DNA from 3 places in the Aeribacillus sp. JST-2 genome. Region 1 is predicted to be linked to each of the others. Evidence: predicted binding sites of a transcription regulator. Region 1 holds the regulator's gene; each other region holds the start of a gene.

Region 1 (5,307 bases):
TGAAATAGGACAGAGGTTTTGTTTGTGGAAAACTATTGATGTTGAAAAAAACAATAACCGGCGTTCTTTGCCGGTTATGTCGTTTGAAGCGTTTCCCACTCATTGATCAGCTTTTCCAACTGTTTGTTTAAGGCAACATTTTGTTCATGGATTTCCTGCGCCTGTTCGTGGTCTTGATAAACATTTGGATCACAAAGTTTTTCATCATTTTCCGCAATCTTTTTTTCAATTTCCGCAATTTCGTTCTCAATTTCCTCAATAAGCCGCTGTTTTTGCCTTTCCCGCTTTTTCAGTTCTTTTTCCTGTAGATAAGATCGTTTGCTTTGTTTTCGATTCTCGCTTTCATCCAACATTTTTTCCGATTGAGTCCATTTTTTAAGCTCGGCCATTTCAGCTTTTTTTTCGATGTAATAATCATAGTCGCCTAAATATTCCGTTATCCCATTTGTGGATAATTCAAATATTTTTGTGGCAATTTTGTTAATAAAATAACGGTCGTGGGAAACAAAAAGAATTGTTCCCGGATAATCGATCAAGGCATTTTCCAATACTTCTTTGCTGTCCAGATCAAGGTGGTTTGTCGGCTCATCCATGACAAGGAAATTAGCTTTTTTCAGCATCAGTTTTGCGAGCGCAAGACGAGCCTTCTCGCCCCCGCTTAAAGAGGAGACTGTTTTTAGAACATCATCACCGGAAAATAAAAAATTGCCTAAAACGGTTCGAATCTCCTTTTCCGTTTTTTCTGGATAATCATCCCATAGTTCATGAAGAACACGCTTTGACGATGTTAAATCAGCTTGTTCTTGGTCGTAATAGCCGATTTTTACATTTGAACCGAATTCAATTTTCCCTTCCAGTGGTTTTAACCGATGAAGGATGGTCTTTAATAATGTCGATTTTCCGATGCCGTTTGGTCCAATTAATGCAACGGCATCTTTTCGATGAATGAAAAAGCTTATGCCTGATGCGATCGTTGTTTGGCCATCGTAAGAAAGCGCTAAATCAGATGCTTTCAATACATCATTTCCGCTTTGCCGTTCGATTTCGAAGGAAAAGCGGGCTGATTTCTCGCCGCTGTTTGGTTTATCGATCAATTCCATTTTTTCAAGCATTTTTCTCCGGCTTTGAGCTCTTTTTGTCGTTGAAGCTCTTGCCAGATTTCGTTGAATAAATTCTTTCATTCGGGCGATTTCCTCTTGCTGCTTTTCATATTGTTTCATTTCCCGTTCGTAATTTTCCGCCTTTTGCCTTAAATAGGCGCTGTAGTTTCCAACATACTTCGTGCAAATAGTTTGGGAAATTTCATATATCACTTGAACGACGTTATCCAAGAAATAGCGGTCATGGGAAACAATAAGCACAGCTCCATCATAGCTTTGCAAATAACGCTCAAGCCAGCTTAACGTCTCCATATCAAGATGGTTTGTCGGTTCATCAAGGATAAGCAAATCGGGATTTGTCAAAAGAAGCTTGCCAAGCGCTAATCTAGTCTTTTGGCCTCCGCTTAAAACGGAAATTTTGGTTGAGTAATCATAATCGGAGAAGCCTAATCCATGCAAAACGGAGCGGATGTCCGCCTCGTATTGGTATCCGCCTTTTTCTTTAAATGAATGTTGAAGCAAATCATATTCTTTCATGAAACGTTCCAGTTGGCTGCTTCCTGTAGAGGGATTTATTTCCGCCATTTTTTGTTCAAGGTGTCTCATCTGTTTTTCCATTTTTCGAAGGTCTTCGAATACCGTCAGCATTTCTTCCCAAATCGAACGATCTGATTCCAACCCTGCATTTTGGGCCAGATAACCAATTGTTAAGTCCTTCGGATTTACGATTTCACCTGAATCATATGACATCTCACCGGCAATGATTTTTAATAAAGTTGATTTTCCAGCGCCGTTTCGTCCCACGAGAGCAATTTTATCTCCCGTTTGGATTTCAAGTTTAATATTCGATAGAATAAGATCAGCGCCAAAATATTTCGTAATTTGGTTTAGCTGCAATAACATCATGTTTGTTCACCTCAATCTATGATAGGATTAGTGTAGCTCATAGATTCTCATTCGAGCAAGAAAAGGTCAAGAAATTGTAACAATCATCCAAAAGACAATATGAAAAAAATAGTGTATAGTTTTAATGTAGAGCAGAGTAAAGGCTAAAACGGCTGCGCATTTAAGATGGAGAAGAGCATAGAGCAATTATGCGAACAAAAAAATTGTAAAATTATAGAAACTACTACGTGGAAGCGTTAACACGATCCGCAGTTTTAAACAGCTGTGACCTGAAATGAATAGTTTCGATCGATATCACTGTTCGTTTGTTGATAGCGAGGGATGAACATGAATCAAGATCAATCTAAAATACCGCAAGCAACTGCCAAAAGGTTGCCATTATATTATCGTTTTTTGCAAAATTTGCACGCATCAGGGAAACAACGTGTTTCCTCAAAGGAGCTGAGCGAAGCAGTCAAAGTAGATTCAGCGACGATAAGAAGAGATTTTTCTTATTTTGGAGCATTAGGCAAAAAAGGTTATGGATATAATGTGAATTATTTGTTATCATTTTTTAGAAAGACGCTTGATCAAGATGAATTGACAAAAGTCGCCTTGATTGGAGTCGGAAATTTAGGAACCGCTTTTTTAAAATACAATTTTACGAAAAATAATAACACACAAATTGTGGTTGCTTTTGATGTTCAAGAAGATAAAATAGGAAAGGAAGTTGGGGGAGTTCCTGTCTATCATTTGAATGAACTGGAAACCGTTTTGCCGGAAGACGTGCCGGTAGCCATTTTAACAGTTCCGGCTACAGAGGCGCAAAGCATTACTGATCGTTTAGTGAAAAAAGGAATTAAAGGAATATTGAATTTTACGCCGGCCCGCCTGAATGTTCCGGAAAACATTCGCATCCATCATATTGATTTATCTGTCGAACTGCAGGCGCTTGCATATTTTTTGAAGCATTATTCTGATGAACAATAAAGGAGTGTTCGCATTATGCCGACAATCGGACCTGGGAGCCTGATCCTCATCATCATTGCAGCTCTTCTTATTTTCGGACCGAAAAAACTCCCTGAACTTGGAAAAGCCGCAGGGGATACGTTAAAAGAATTTAAAAAAGCGACAAAAGGATTAACGGACGATAAAGAGGATGAAAAGAAAAAAGAAGAGTGAAAGAATGGATGAAACGTTATGAAAGATAAAAACATGTCTGTGTTGGAACATATAGCAGAGTTGAGAAAACGGCTGATCATTGTAGTCGTTTTCTTTTTCATTGCCTTCATTGCCGGTTTTTTCTTGGCCAAGCCGATCATCGTTTATTTACAGCAGACAAGCGAAGCCAAGCGTTTTGTATTAAATGCCTTTCGCCCCGCTGACCCGTTAATGGTGTATATGCAGTTTACTTTCATTATCGCCGTTGTTTTAACTTTGCCCGTTTTATTTTATCAGTTGTGGGCTTTTATCAGCCCAGGGCTTTATGAAAAAGAAAGGCGAGTGACGTTAAGCTATATTCCCATTTCGCTCATATTGTTTTTTTCAGGTGTAGCGTTCTCTTATTTCGTTTTGTTTCCGTTTGTCATAGATTTTATGGAGCGTATTGCTGATGATTTAAACATTGAGCAAATGATCGGGATCAATGAATATTTTCGGTTTTTGCTGCAGTTAACATTGCCGTTTGGTCTGTTATTCGAATTGCCCGTTGTCATTATGTTTTTCACAAGGCTTGGAATCATCCATCCGGCATTTTTGGTAAAAATCAGAAAATATGCTTATTTTGTTTTGCTCGTCATTGCAGCGATTATTACGCCGCCGGAAATCGTCTCCCATTTAATGGTAACAATTCCGTTGTTGATTTTATATGAAATCAGCATCATTGTTTCAAGATTCGCTTATAAAAGGTCGCAACAATCAAAAGCAAAAGAAGAAAAAAATCCAAAATAAAAGGTGCTGTCCAAAAAACGGTTTTTCAGACGAATTTATGAAAAAAGCAAGACCCAGGAATGCTGTTATATCAACATTCTTGGGTCTTTTACTTGGAAACATGTGAGACTAAAATGAACTTTATAGACAGTCCCTTATTTTTTGTTTTTTCGAAGCTTATAGGAAAAAGCAAACATTCGAAGCGAAACGGCAAAATCAAATGTAGCTAAAACCATCAATATGAATGTCGGGATTGACCACAAACCATCTTTTGCGCTTTGTATTGCCAAATATGTAAATAAAACTCCCATGGTGAAATAAAATAGTCCCATGGAATTCGGATTTAACTTCATACTCTCAGATGCCTCCAATAATTGTTTGAATTTGTTCCATTTGTTGAATCATGTTTTCAATGTCGTCGCGAAATATCGTTTGAATGAGCACAACGATCGTATTCATCATTGTATGGGCAAAAATAGGAACTAAAATTCGTTTTGTTTTGACATATAAAAAGGCAAACGTAAATCCCATCGAAGCATAAAGCAATATGTGTTCGGGCTCGCCATGGACGATCGCAAACAGCAAGGAACTGACAAGAGCGCCGATAAAGAAGTTTGTTTTACGATAGATAGCGCCAAAAATAATTTTTCGAAAGATGATTTCTTCCAAGATCGGGCCTATTATCGATGTGACAATGATCAAATAAGGCGTTACTTCTATCAGATCAATGATCAGCTGAGTGTTTTCCGATCCAGGGCGAATGTTAAATATATATACTTCGATATTTGCGGCAATCGTTTGGACGAAAAAAGCTAAAAAGACTCCCAAAACAGCCCATGCGACAGACTCTGCTGCTGGCGCCGCCTGAATATGGCGTTCTTTGTTTTTGACATCATGGCGGAGGAAAAATAATATCAGTAAAAGCGCTATTGTGAAACTGACAATCGACCAATAGGCTTGAGCTTGAAATAAGCTGTTATTCGGATTCTCGTCCGCACCAATTCCCAGTTTATAAAAAAGCGGCACACCGACAAAAGCAGACAACTGCATAATGGTATACGTAATGATAATCCACCAATCTTGTTTTTTCACCAATGCGTTCCCCTTTAAAAAAATTTATAAATTTATTTTAGCATAAACCGATCGTCAACATTGAGAGAGAATTTTAGATAGAACCGGCCTGTTATTATTTTGCAGCGCCGAGAAATTTTTTTAAAAGATACTTGAAAAATGAATTAGGTTTCTTTAATATAATAATTGGTGTTAGCACTCTATAATAACGAGTGCTAATAAAAAGGCAAATTTTATAAATCTCAAAAGATTTGAGGAGGTTGTTTCCCTTGTTAAAGCCATTAGGTGATCGCGTTGTTATTGAACTTGTTGAGACAGAAGA
Region 2 (5,307 bases), on a different contig from region 1:
CTCAGCTTCGTTCAATTCTTTCTCAATCACTTTTGATGCAATAAGAACGGATAATGATGCCACTTGATTGCGCAATTGTGCAACAGCTTGTTCTTTTTCCTGCTCGATTTCTTTTTTGGCCGCTTCTTTTAATCGCTCCGCTTCGGCACGTGCTGCCTTGATAATTTCTTCTTTTTGCTGCTCTCCTACTTTTTTGGCATTTTCCACCAATTGTTGTGCGTCAAGGCGGGCTTGTTTTAAAAGTTCGCGCTGTTCTTCAGCAAGCTTTTTCGCTTCAGCGTTTTTTTCTTCAGCAGCGCTGATTTCATTCGCAATATATTCTTCACGCTGTTTCATAACGCCCATAAGCGGTCCAAAAGCATATTTTTTGAGCAATGCCAACAAAACTAAAAATACAATTAGCTGGACGAGCATATCACCGGCAGCGAAACCTCCGGCGCCAAGTGCAAAATCAAACGTTAACACAGCTTTGTTTCACTCCCTTCAAGAGTCCATTCCATTGGTCAAACATCTATCGTTTACGTGGTGCTTCCATTCATTACATAAAGGAATGGCGAAGATGTTTGCATAACTTCGCCATTTTCCCTTCTTTAATTTTTCATTCTTACCGGCTCAAACGTTTCGTCCGAACCTTGCCAAAATGTTTTGATTACAAGACCATAAATGCGATAACAACCGCGATGATCGGAATCGCCTCAACTAACGCAACCCCGATAAACATTGTTGTTTGCAACATTCCGCGAGCTTCTGGCTGGCGGGCAATTCCTTCAACTGTACGAGATACGATAAGTCCGTTACCGACACCGGCACCAAGTGCCGCTAAACCAATTGCAATTGCAGCTGCTAAAAAATTCATGAAATAGATCCTCCTTTTATTTGTACAAAATATTGTTTTAATAATATGTTAGCATAACTAATTTATTATTAATGGTCATGGCTTACTTTATGCGCCATATAAACCATTGTTAACATTGTGAATATAAAGGCTTGGATGGCTCCAACGAAAATGCTAAACGCCTGCCATGCCATCATTGGAATAATAGATCCGATAAGGCCAAATGGACTGCTTGTTGCCAAACCGACAAGAAGGCTTAGCAAAATTTCCCCTGCATAAATGTTTCCGTAAAGACGGAGACCAAGCGTCAGCGTATTGGCAAACTCTTCAATAATTTTTAACGGGAATAGAAACGGCAGCGGTTTGAAATAGTCGCTTCCGTAACCGGAAAATCCTTTCAACTTGATGCCGTAGTAATGCGTTAAGCCGACCACCAAAACTGCTAGTGTCAACGTGATCGTCGGATCTGCCGTCGGCGATTTCCACCATAGTGCGTGGTCAACGACAATAGCGAAAGGCAATCCAAGCATATTGGAAACAAAAATGTACATGATGAGCGTAACTCCCAATACAAGGAACCGCCCTCCTGTCTGCCAGTCCATCGTGCTGTTGATAATGTTTTTAACAAAGTCGATGACCCACTCCATAAAGTTTTGCATGCCTGTCGGCTTCATTGATAGGGATCGGGTGGACAGCACTGCAAGAATAAATACGATTGTACTGGCTACCAATATCATAAGGATGTTTGACAAATTAAATTGAAGACCTAAAAATGTAACAATTGGAGCTTCGTGACCCAACAAATTTCACCTCTCTTCCCAAGCTTGTCCGCAAATATTAAGAATGGAATTTATTATAATGACAACATACATTGTCATTAATCCAATAACAACACCGATTAAATGGAAATATTCAGGGAATTTCAGTGCGATTATTACCGCTAAACCTGCGGCCGCCATTCTGGATGCTGTCCCGAGTGAACGAACCGAACGGCCTTCTTTCAATGTTTGCTGGATTCGTTTGAATTTACGCACAAACACCCATAAATTATAGAGGCTAAAGCTTGTACCAAGGGCAAGACCGAGGAAAACTTTAGGGTAAGGAGTAAATCCCCATGCCAACATATAGATGGCGAGTAAGAACAATATATATTTTATGCTGCGGATAAAAAAACTCTCAATATCAACCATAATTGGCAATCATTCTCCCGAGAAATAGTCTTGGACCAGTTTCAAAGTTGCTGCTACCCCTGCAGCCAGTCCAACGAGGACGCCGATAATCAAAAAAATCGGCTCGGTATGTAACTGTTTGTCCAGCCATCTCCCTGCAAAAATGCCGATGAGGATGGATCCAGCCAAATATGAAACAATGCCGGACATTAAAGCATATCCACCTAAAGGATGACGTTTTTTCTGCTTCATTTTTTGTCCTTTTTATAAGAAAAATTTATCGGATTTCCCGACTCTTGAAAACCTTATCATCCCACCCCGTTTAGCATACAATAGGCACTTGGCAATGTCAATCTGTTTGCCAATAAAAAGTTGCTGATTTGTGCTGAATATCACAAATTGTTCACAAAAAACATTTTATTATTTGTTGACATTTGAACTTTTTGTGATCAAACAAATTTTCAGTGCAAACTCCGTTGAACGATGAAAACAAAAAAGGCGATAAATTTGTTCGCCTTTTATTTTGTACCAAACAGGCGGTCTCCCGCATCGCCCAGCCCAGGTACAATATAACCGTGATCATTTAATTTTTCGTCAAGCGCCGCAATGTAGACATCAACATCGGGATGTGCTTTTTCCATCGCTTGAACCCCTTCTGGAGCAGCAACAAGGCACATGAAACGGATATTTTTGGCTCCTCGTTTCTTTAAACAATTGATCGCTTCAACTGCCGAACCCCCTGTGGCCAACATAGGATCTACCACAATAAAATCCCGCTCTTCCACATCGGAAGGAAGCTTCACATAATATTCAACAGGCTTTAATGTTTCCGGATCGCGGTATAAACCGATGTGACCGACTTTTGCGGCTGGAATCAATTTTAATATGCCGTCCACCATTCCAAGACCGGCTCGAAGGATTGGGATGACGCCTAATTTTTTTCCGGAAAGGATTTTTGTTTTCGCCGTGCCTACCGGCGTTTCCACTTCTACTTCTTCCAAAGGAAGATCACGCGTAATTTCAAATGCCATCAACGTTGCGATTTCATCTACGAGCTCGCGGAACTCTTTTGTGCCGGTTTTTTTATCACGAATATATGAAAGTTTATGCTGTATTAATGGGTGGTCAAACACAAAAACTTTGCCCAATGTTTCACATCTCCTTTTCTGTTTAGCCTCAATAGATTTTACAGAAAAAACAGCTAAGTTTCAACATTTGCAACAGGGAATTTTAACAAGAAAAATATGGTTCCCTGCCTTAAGCGGACGGCCGGACCAGGGAATTGGAAACGATTTGATTGGATCGATTAGATAAAAAAATAGTGCCCGAAACATGCCGTTTCGAACACTATTTATAAACTATTAATATTCATAGTTAGGGTAAAGCGGGAATTTTTCCGTTAAAGCTTGAACACGTTTTTTTGCTTTTTCCAAAGCTGCCGCATCATCATGCGACTTAAGTGCTGATGAGATGATCGATCCGATTTCATCCATTTCTTCCAAGCCAAAACCACGGCTTGTCACAGCTGCTGTTCCAATGCGGATGCCGCTTGTGACAAATGGCGATTCCGGATCATAAGGGATTGCGTTTTTGTTGACGGTTATGCCGATATCATCAAGTACTTTTTCCGCAACTTTTCCGGTTAACTGCAAGTTGCGGACATCAACTAAAATTAAATGATTGTCGGTTCCCCCGGAAACTAAAGTTAATCCTTCTTCTTTTAATTTTTTTGCGAGTCGTTTGGCATTATCGACAATATGCTGCGTATACTGTTTAAATTCATCCTTTAACGCTTCACCTAGCGCTACTGCTTTTGCCGCAATGACATGCATTAATGGACCGCCTTGAATGCCAGGAAAAATGATTTTATCGATTTGTTTTGCAAATTCTTCTTTACATAAAATCATTCCTCCCCGTGGACCGCGAAGTGTTTTATGTGTCGTTGTTGTGACGAAGTGAGAATACGGCACCGGGTTTTGATGCAGTCCTGTTGCAACAAGCCCTGCAATATGAGCCATATCGACCATTAAATAAGCTCCTACTTCATCAGCTATCTCACGGAATTTTTTAAAATCGATTTCGCGCGGATATGCGCTGGCTCCAGCTACGATCATCTTCGGCTTATGCTCAAGAGCCTTTCTTCGAACCTCTTCATAGTCGATTAAATGAGTCTCGGGATCGACGCCATATTCAACAAAGTTAAACTGCATACCGCTAAAGTTTACAGGACTTCCGTGCGTTAAATGTCCGCCGTGGGACAGGTTCATGCCAAGCACTGTATCGCCTTGTTGTAAAACAGCATAATAAACAGCCATGTTGGCTTGTGAGCCGGAGTGCGGCTGAACGTTGACATGTTCGGCACCAAAAATCTTTTTCGCCCGCTCGCGCGCCAATTCTTCAGCAACATCGACAAATTCGCAGCCTCCATAATAGCGGCGGCCCGGATAGCCTTCTGCATATTTGTTCGTTAAAACCGAGCCTTGCGCTTCCATGACAGCTTCACTGACAAAATTTTCCGAAGCTATCAATTCAATTTTTGAACGTTGGCGCTTTAACTCGTTCTGAATCGCTTCATATACTTCCGGATCTTGCTGTTGAATGTACTTCATGACATTTCCCCCTAACTTATCATCAGTAACGGCACAGGCGACCGAAAATCGTCATGCCGGTTCACTTAATTATCAGAATAACGGTAATGACAACCTGTTTGCAACCTTTTTATTAAATGTAAACGTATTCATTCCAAACTTTTTTCAAAATTATTTCAAGATAATTCGGGATTTGCTTCAATACCCCCGATTGGAAACGCTTTATCAACTGGTTTCATAAATGATTCGTTTTTTGTTGGAAAATGTGGCCCTTTTATGCTTTTTATCGAGGGTTTTCCAATTCGTTTTCAGGTTCCCTATATGCCATTGTTCCTTCATGCTTGCTGTTTTTTACAGATAACCCAGTTTCTTAGCTGACTTGGCGGTTTTTTTCATTGCCTGCCTTTTCCGCCGCATCCGTTACAAAAGGTTGCCTTGAGCCATTCACAAATAAAGAAAGACCGAATCCGCCATTCGGATTCAGCCTTCTATTTTATTTTTTATAAACGGCCCGCTCGCCGCCGATGAGCTTCGGACGGCTATAAGCCATCGTCACATGCGCATGCCCTACAGTTTTTAATGATCCCCTGACAGGAACCGCTACATGCTTTAAATGCATGCCGATCAGTGTATCGCCGATATCAATGCCTGCATCTGCCTGAATGAATTCAACTACTACAGGGTCTTTCATTTGTTCATAGGCAAAAGCAGCCAT
Region 3 (5,307 bases), on a different contig from region 1:
ACGGATGAAGTCATACGCTGTTTAAACAAACGGGAGCTTCCGGTCGTCTTCATTTTATGGGGAAGGCACGCGCAAGCAAAGAAAGAAATGATTGATGCTGATAAACACTATATCATCGAATCTCCCCATCCGTCACCGTTTTCTGCAAACAGGGGCTTTTTTGGCAGCAGGCCTTTTTCCAAAGCAAATCAATTTTTAAAGTCCATCGGATTAGAAGAAATTGACTGGTGCATCAGTGATGATGATATATGATGGCTGTCTGCCTGCGTTTAAGTGAAAAGTGAACTAACAGGAAAAGGGCGCCTTTCAGCGCCCTTTATTTCAATGCTTGCTGTAAAAATTCAGGAAGTTGAAAGCATCCCTCGAGAATGGCCTCATTTACATATTTTGTATCCTTTGAAAAATTGGCTGCATTTACGTTTTCATATTTTTTCGAACCAATTGTAAAGCTCCATAGGCCTCCCGGATAGGTGGGAACAACAGCTGTGTAGAGTTTTGTAATTGGGAATAAAGATTGAATATGGCCATAAGAGCGTTTTAAAACATCCAAATGAAAAATAGGAGATTGACTTTGGCATACCATGAGGCCGTCGTCTTTTAACGCTTTGTGTAAGTTGGCGTAAAAATCTTTTGAAAACAACTGCTCCGCCGGTCCGATTGGATCAGACGAATCAACGATGATCACATCGTATTCACCGTTTTTGTTTTCAACATATTTTACACCGTCAATAAATAAAAAGTTAACGCGCGGATCGTTTAAGTTTCCTGACACTTCAGGCAAATGCTCTTTGCATGCGGAAACAACAAGCTCATCAATTTCTACCATATCGATTTCCTTGACTGTATTATATTTACACACTTCTCTGGCAACACCGCAATCCCCGCCGCCGATAATCAGCACTTTTTCAGGGTTGGGATGAATGTTGAGAGGGACGTGTGAAATCATTTCATTATAGATGTGCCCGTCAATTGAAGTGGTTTGCACAACACCGTCTAAAACAAGCATCCGGCCAAAATCATATGAATCCAGCACCATGACGTGTTGATACGGCGATTGCGCGGAATAAAGAATTTCTTTTATTCTGTAGCTGATTTTCAAGTTTTCTCTTTCATCTTCCGTTAACCAAAGATCGCCGTTGATTGTTTGCAAATATTGATTGTTCATCTGCCAGCCTCCTTGTGCACAAAAATTCCCTCCCTATTGTAACAAGTTTGTAATGGAAAGTGAATCAATGCGAACAGATTGCGATTTGCTCCAGAATTCAATATGATAAAAAAAGCACAGATATTTTTGTGAGGGGCGATCTGTTTTGAATATACCGGTTTCGGCCATGATTGTAAAAATGGAAGAAGAGTTAAGAAAGGCAAAAGGGGCGGAATCGGCTCATGAGTTAAAAGCGCGTATTCTCGTTGTCCGTTCCCTTTGCGATGTTATTTTGGATCAAGAGGACAAATCAGCCGATATTAAAGCGGAAAAGGGTATTGGACGTGGAGATGAAATCACCCCGCTTGAACTGGAAAAAATGATGGGAATTTTTCCGAAAAAAGACGATGACAGGCTACAGGTTAAAGAACGTTTTTTGGAAGAAGAGGATGCGAATGGAGAATCAATTTTTGATTTCTAAAAACACTTCGAGCTGATTGGAATAATTGTGAAAACATTGTGGCATCGCGACTCCATTCATTTAAAAACATGGTTTGATCAGGTAAGATGAAAATAAAAATGGAAAAAGGTGAAGAAGATGAAAATCTTTTTTATTCTTGGAGCCACCGGCGCTTTTTTGTCCGTAGCTTTAGGAGCTTTCGGCGCCCACGGTTTAGAGGGGAAAATTCCGCAAAAATATTTGGAGACATGGCAAACAGGTGTACAATATCAAATGTTCCATTCTATTGGCCTCATTGCTGCTGCTTTTTTCTTGCAGCACCATCCGCAAGCAGGGCAGGCCGTATGGGCCGGATGGCTGATGCTCATCGGCATTCTTTTGTTTTCCGGCAGCCTTTATCTTCTAAGTGTGACGCAAATCAAAGTGCTCGGGGCAATTACACCGCTTGGCGGCGTTTCCTTTTTAATCGCATGGCTGCTCCTCATTTTGGCAGCGGTTAAATATATGTAATTTGTAAAACGTCTGTTCACTGTTCAGTGGACAGACGTTTTTATTTGGAAAAAAACTGAAAGTTCAACAGACTGTCAAAAAGTAGCAACGATCATGTGATTTTTGTCACAGATTCACGATAGTAACTCATCTAAAATTTTTTAAAAAAGAGGAAGAAAGGCTGGTGTGACTATTGGCTTACTTAAAAAAGGAACAGGAGAAAGAGGCGAAGCATGAAACTTCGTTATCCGGCACTTTTGTTTCCGTTCTTTTGTTGGCAGCTTTTTTAGTTCTCTCTTGGTTTGGGGTTTATTCCTTGTTTATTCAACGATTGTAAAGGAAGGTGTTCATCATGCATATGCACAAGCTGGAGAAGATTTGGCTCGTCATTGGCACAGCGACACTTGTGATGTTTTTAACAATTGTAGGTATTAGCGCATTTGCCCAAGGCCATCATCCACCAAGCGATAAAACCGTATTAGATCCAGAAAAAGTCGATTCAACAAAACCCTTTGATCAACCGGGTCTAAGAAAAATTGGCGAAAATGAATACGAACTGGTTTTAATTTCCCAAGCTTTTTCCTTTCTTCCCAATGAGATCAAAATCCCTGAAGGGGCAAAAGTCCATATTGTGGTAACAAGCAAGGATGTTGTACATGGACTTGAGATCGTTGGAACAAATGTCAATATGATGGTGACACCTGGACATGTGAATTCCCACACTTACACATTTAAAAAATCCGGAAGCTATTTAGTGATTTGCAACGAATACTGTGGTGCTGGCCATCAGATGATGAGCACGAAAATAGAGGTGACTGAAACATGAAAAGCGGAACGATTCATCAAAACGACGGGAAACTGGCTCTCGCACATATAGCAGTTGCCTATACAGCCTTGTTTTTAGGAGCAATTGCCGGCTTGCTTCAAGCTTTCGTTCGCAGTGGAACGCTCGAACTGCCTGCAGGTATTGGCTACTATCAATTGTTGACCGCTCATGGAGTGTTGTTGGCACTCGTATTTACAACATTTTTTATTATAGGTTTTTTATATGCTTCCATGAGCCGGACGACAGGCGAATTAATCACAATTGCCAAAAAAGCGGGTTGGATAGGTTTTTGGCTCATGACCATTGGGACGGCTATTACAACGGTGATGATTTTATTAAATAAAGCAACGGTGCTGTACACTTTCTATGCTCCATTGAAAGCTTCACCATGGTTTTATATCGGCCTTACGCTTGTAGTTGTTGGCAGCTGGGTGAGCGGATTCGGCATGTTTCGCCAATATGCTGTTTGGAAAAAGGAAAACGACGGAAAAACTTCACCTCTATTAAGCTTTATGGCGGTTGCAACAATGATTTTATGGTTAATTGCAACTCTCGGGGTGGCCATAACGGTCTTATTCCAATTTATTCCTTGGTCATTTGGTTTAACCGATAAAATCAATGTGCTGTTAAGCCGTACATTGTTTTGGTATTTTGGCCATCCGCTTGTTTATTTCTGGCTTTTGCCAACTTACATGGTCTGGTATGTCATCATACCTAAAATCATTGGCGGGAAAATTTTCAGCGATTCGCTTGCCAGATTAGCATTCGTCCTGTTTATCCTTTTCTCTATACCAGTGGGATTCCATCATCAAATATTGGAATCCGGGATTGATCCGTTTTGGAAATTCTTACAGATCGTATTGACGTTTATGGTGATCATTCCGTCGTTAATGACAGCTTTCGCTTTGTTTGCAACTTTTGAAATGAGCGGAAGAGAAAAAGGCGCCCGCGGATTGTTTGGCTGGGTCAAAAGGCTTCCATGGTCGGATGTCCGTTTTTTTGCGCCATTTATGGGAATGCTCATCTTTATACCCGGCGGCGCCGGTGGAATCATTAATGCCAGCAACCAAATGAACCAAGTCGTTCATAATACCCTGTGGGTGACCGGCCATTTTCACTTAACGGTGGCAACGACTGTGGCATTGACATTTTTTGGCGTCTCCTATTGGCTGATCCCGCATTTAACAGGAAGAACATTGACGCCTCGATTAAATAAATTAGGGATGATTCAGACGGTTTTCTGGTGTGTCGGCATGCTTCTCATGTCCGGTGCGATGCATACAGTCGGTCTTTTTGGAGCTCCAAGAAGAACGGCCTACACAACGTATGGGGATCATCCGCAAGCATTGGAATGGCTGTCTTACCAAACCATCATGGCGGTTGGCGGGGCGATCTTATTCGTAGCCATCTTAATGATCCTTTTTATTGTCGTTCGCTTGGCGACAACTGCTCCAAAAGGAACGGAAGAGTTTCCTGTCGGTGAAGTCCGCGACGATGCGGAAAAAACGCCATTATTGCTTGAGAACTGGAAAGTATGGATCGGTCTTTCAGTGATTCTTATTGCGATTGCCTACACAATTCCACTCATTGATATAATCGAAAATGCGCCAAGTTCACCCGGATTCAAGTTTTGGTAAAAAGAGGGTGTCCCAAAAGAATCAAATTTGGGACACCCTCTTCTTTCTATGATTAGTTTCTTAATTTTAGTTTTTGGTTTTCAATGACATATATACGATCTGCTGCACGTTCAATAAACCTGCGATCATGTGATACGAGGATAACAGTTCCTTCATATCCTTTTAAAAAACGTTCTAACGCTTCAATACAAAAAACATCCAAAAAAATTATCGGCTCATCTAAAATCAGTATATTGTATCTTCCCAAAAACAGTTGACACAATACTAGACGGATCGCTTCGCCACCGCTTAAATCGAAGAAAGTGTCCCTGAGTTTAGCTTCTATCCTCTTTCATAAATACCCGCTGTTTCTTCCGCCATCTTCCATACGAATGCCCTAGCTTACTGTTGTTGATCTGCCGATGATGAAACATCTTGAATTGATAGCCATCGTTTTTATGATCAATGCCGGTACCTTGATCACTACCGTCTATAAGATTCTTTTCCATATCATCAGTTCAGCTAAGTTTAGCTAAAATGGCTATTTATCCAAAAGGGTTATGTAGAAAAAAGGAAAAGAGACAAAATGTGTAGAATAAAAAATTATCTTAAAGAAGAGAGGTTATACAATGGACGAACTAAAGATTAAATCTTATTGCCTCAATCTTCCTAGCTCCGTTCATGATTATCAAACAGATTGGGAAGCTGATCGATATCTAGTGGGAGACAAAATATTTGCGATTATAGGATGTGATCCGAAAGGGAAGCCTAT

The links. Region 1 encodes Rex, which represses fermentation and respiration genes when NADH is low (regulators of the CRP and FNR family bind a similar motif). Its sites were predicted from a motif close to TTGTGAAATATTTCACAA; they were not measured.
Region 2: AC0KTX_RS07270 (AtpZ/AtpI family protein) is a predicted target of Rex. The motif match lies at 2,385-2,402, and genes of this name have one in related genera.
Region 3: AC0KTX_RS07550 (cytochrome c oxidase subunit 2A) is a predicted target of Rex. The motif match lies at 2,208-2,225, and genes of this name have one in related genera.

Annotation. Positions count from the first base shown of each region.
Region 1 covers NZ_JBVVUU010000016.1:51,045-56,351, reverse strand. The annotation lists gene AC0KTX_RS10010 (ABC-F family ATP-binding cassette domain-containing protein) at 75-2,006, opposite strand; gene AC0KTX_RS10005 (redox-sensing transcriptional repressor Rex) at 2,334-2,975, shown strand; gene tatA (twin-arginine translocase TatA/TatE family subunit) at 2,991-3,167, shown strand; gene tatC (twin-arginine translocase subunit TatC) at 3,186-3,935, shown strand; gene AC0KTX_RS09990 (YdiK family protein) at 4,070-4,225, opposite strand; gene AC0KTX_RS09985 (lysostaphin resistance A-like protein) at 4,272-5,006, opposite strand; gene groES (co-chaperone GroES) at 5,255-5,307, shown strand, end outside.
Region 2 covers NZ_JBVVUU010000010.1:12,568-17,874, forward strand. The annotation lists gene atpF (F0F1 ATP synthase subunit B) at 1-414, opposite strand, end outside; gene atpE (F0F1 ATP synthase subunit C) at 650-856, opposite strand; gene atpB (F0F1 ATP synthase subunit A) at 925-1,635, opposite strand; gene AC0KTX_RS07265 (ATP synthase subunit I) at 1,642-2,025, opposite strand; gene AC0KTX_RS07270 (AtpZ/AtpI family protein) at 2,035-2,256, opposite strand; gene upp (uracil phosphoribosyltransferase) at 2,523-3,152, opposite strand; gene AC0KTX_RS07280 (serine hydroxymethyltransferase) at 3,366-4,613, opposite strand; gene AC0KTX_RS07285 (TIGR01440 family protein) at 5,086-5,307, opposite strand, start outside.
Region 3 covers NZ_JBVVUU010000010.1:61,334-66,640, reverse strand. The annotation lists gene AC0KTX_RS07570 (uracil-DNA glycosylase) at 1-252, shown strand, start outside; gene speE (polyamine aminopropyltransferase) at 317-1,165, opposite strand; gene AC0KTX_RS07560 (YwdI family protein) at 1,311-1,625, shown strand; gene AC0KTX_RS07555 (DUF423 domain-containing protein) at 1,743-2,114, shown strand; gene AC0KTX_RS07550 (cytochrome c oxidase subunit 2A) at 2,287-2,430, shown strand; gene AC0KTX_RS07545 (cytochrome c oxidase subunit II) at 2,446-2,919, shown strand; gene AC0KTX_RS07540 (b(o/a)3-type cytochrome-c oxidase subunit 1) at 2,916-4,556, shown strand; partial or broken gene AC0KTX_RS07535 (P-loop NTPase family protein) at 4,609-4,851, opposite strand; gene AC0KTX_RS07530 (MmcQ/YjbR family DNA-binding protein) at 5,165-5,307, shown strand, end outside.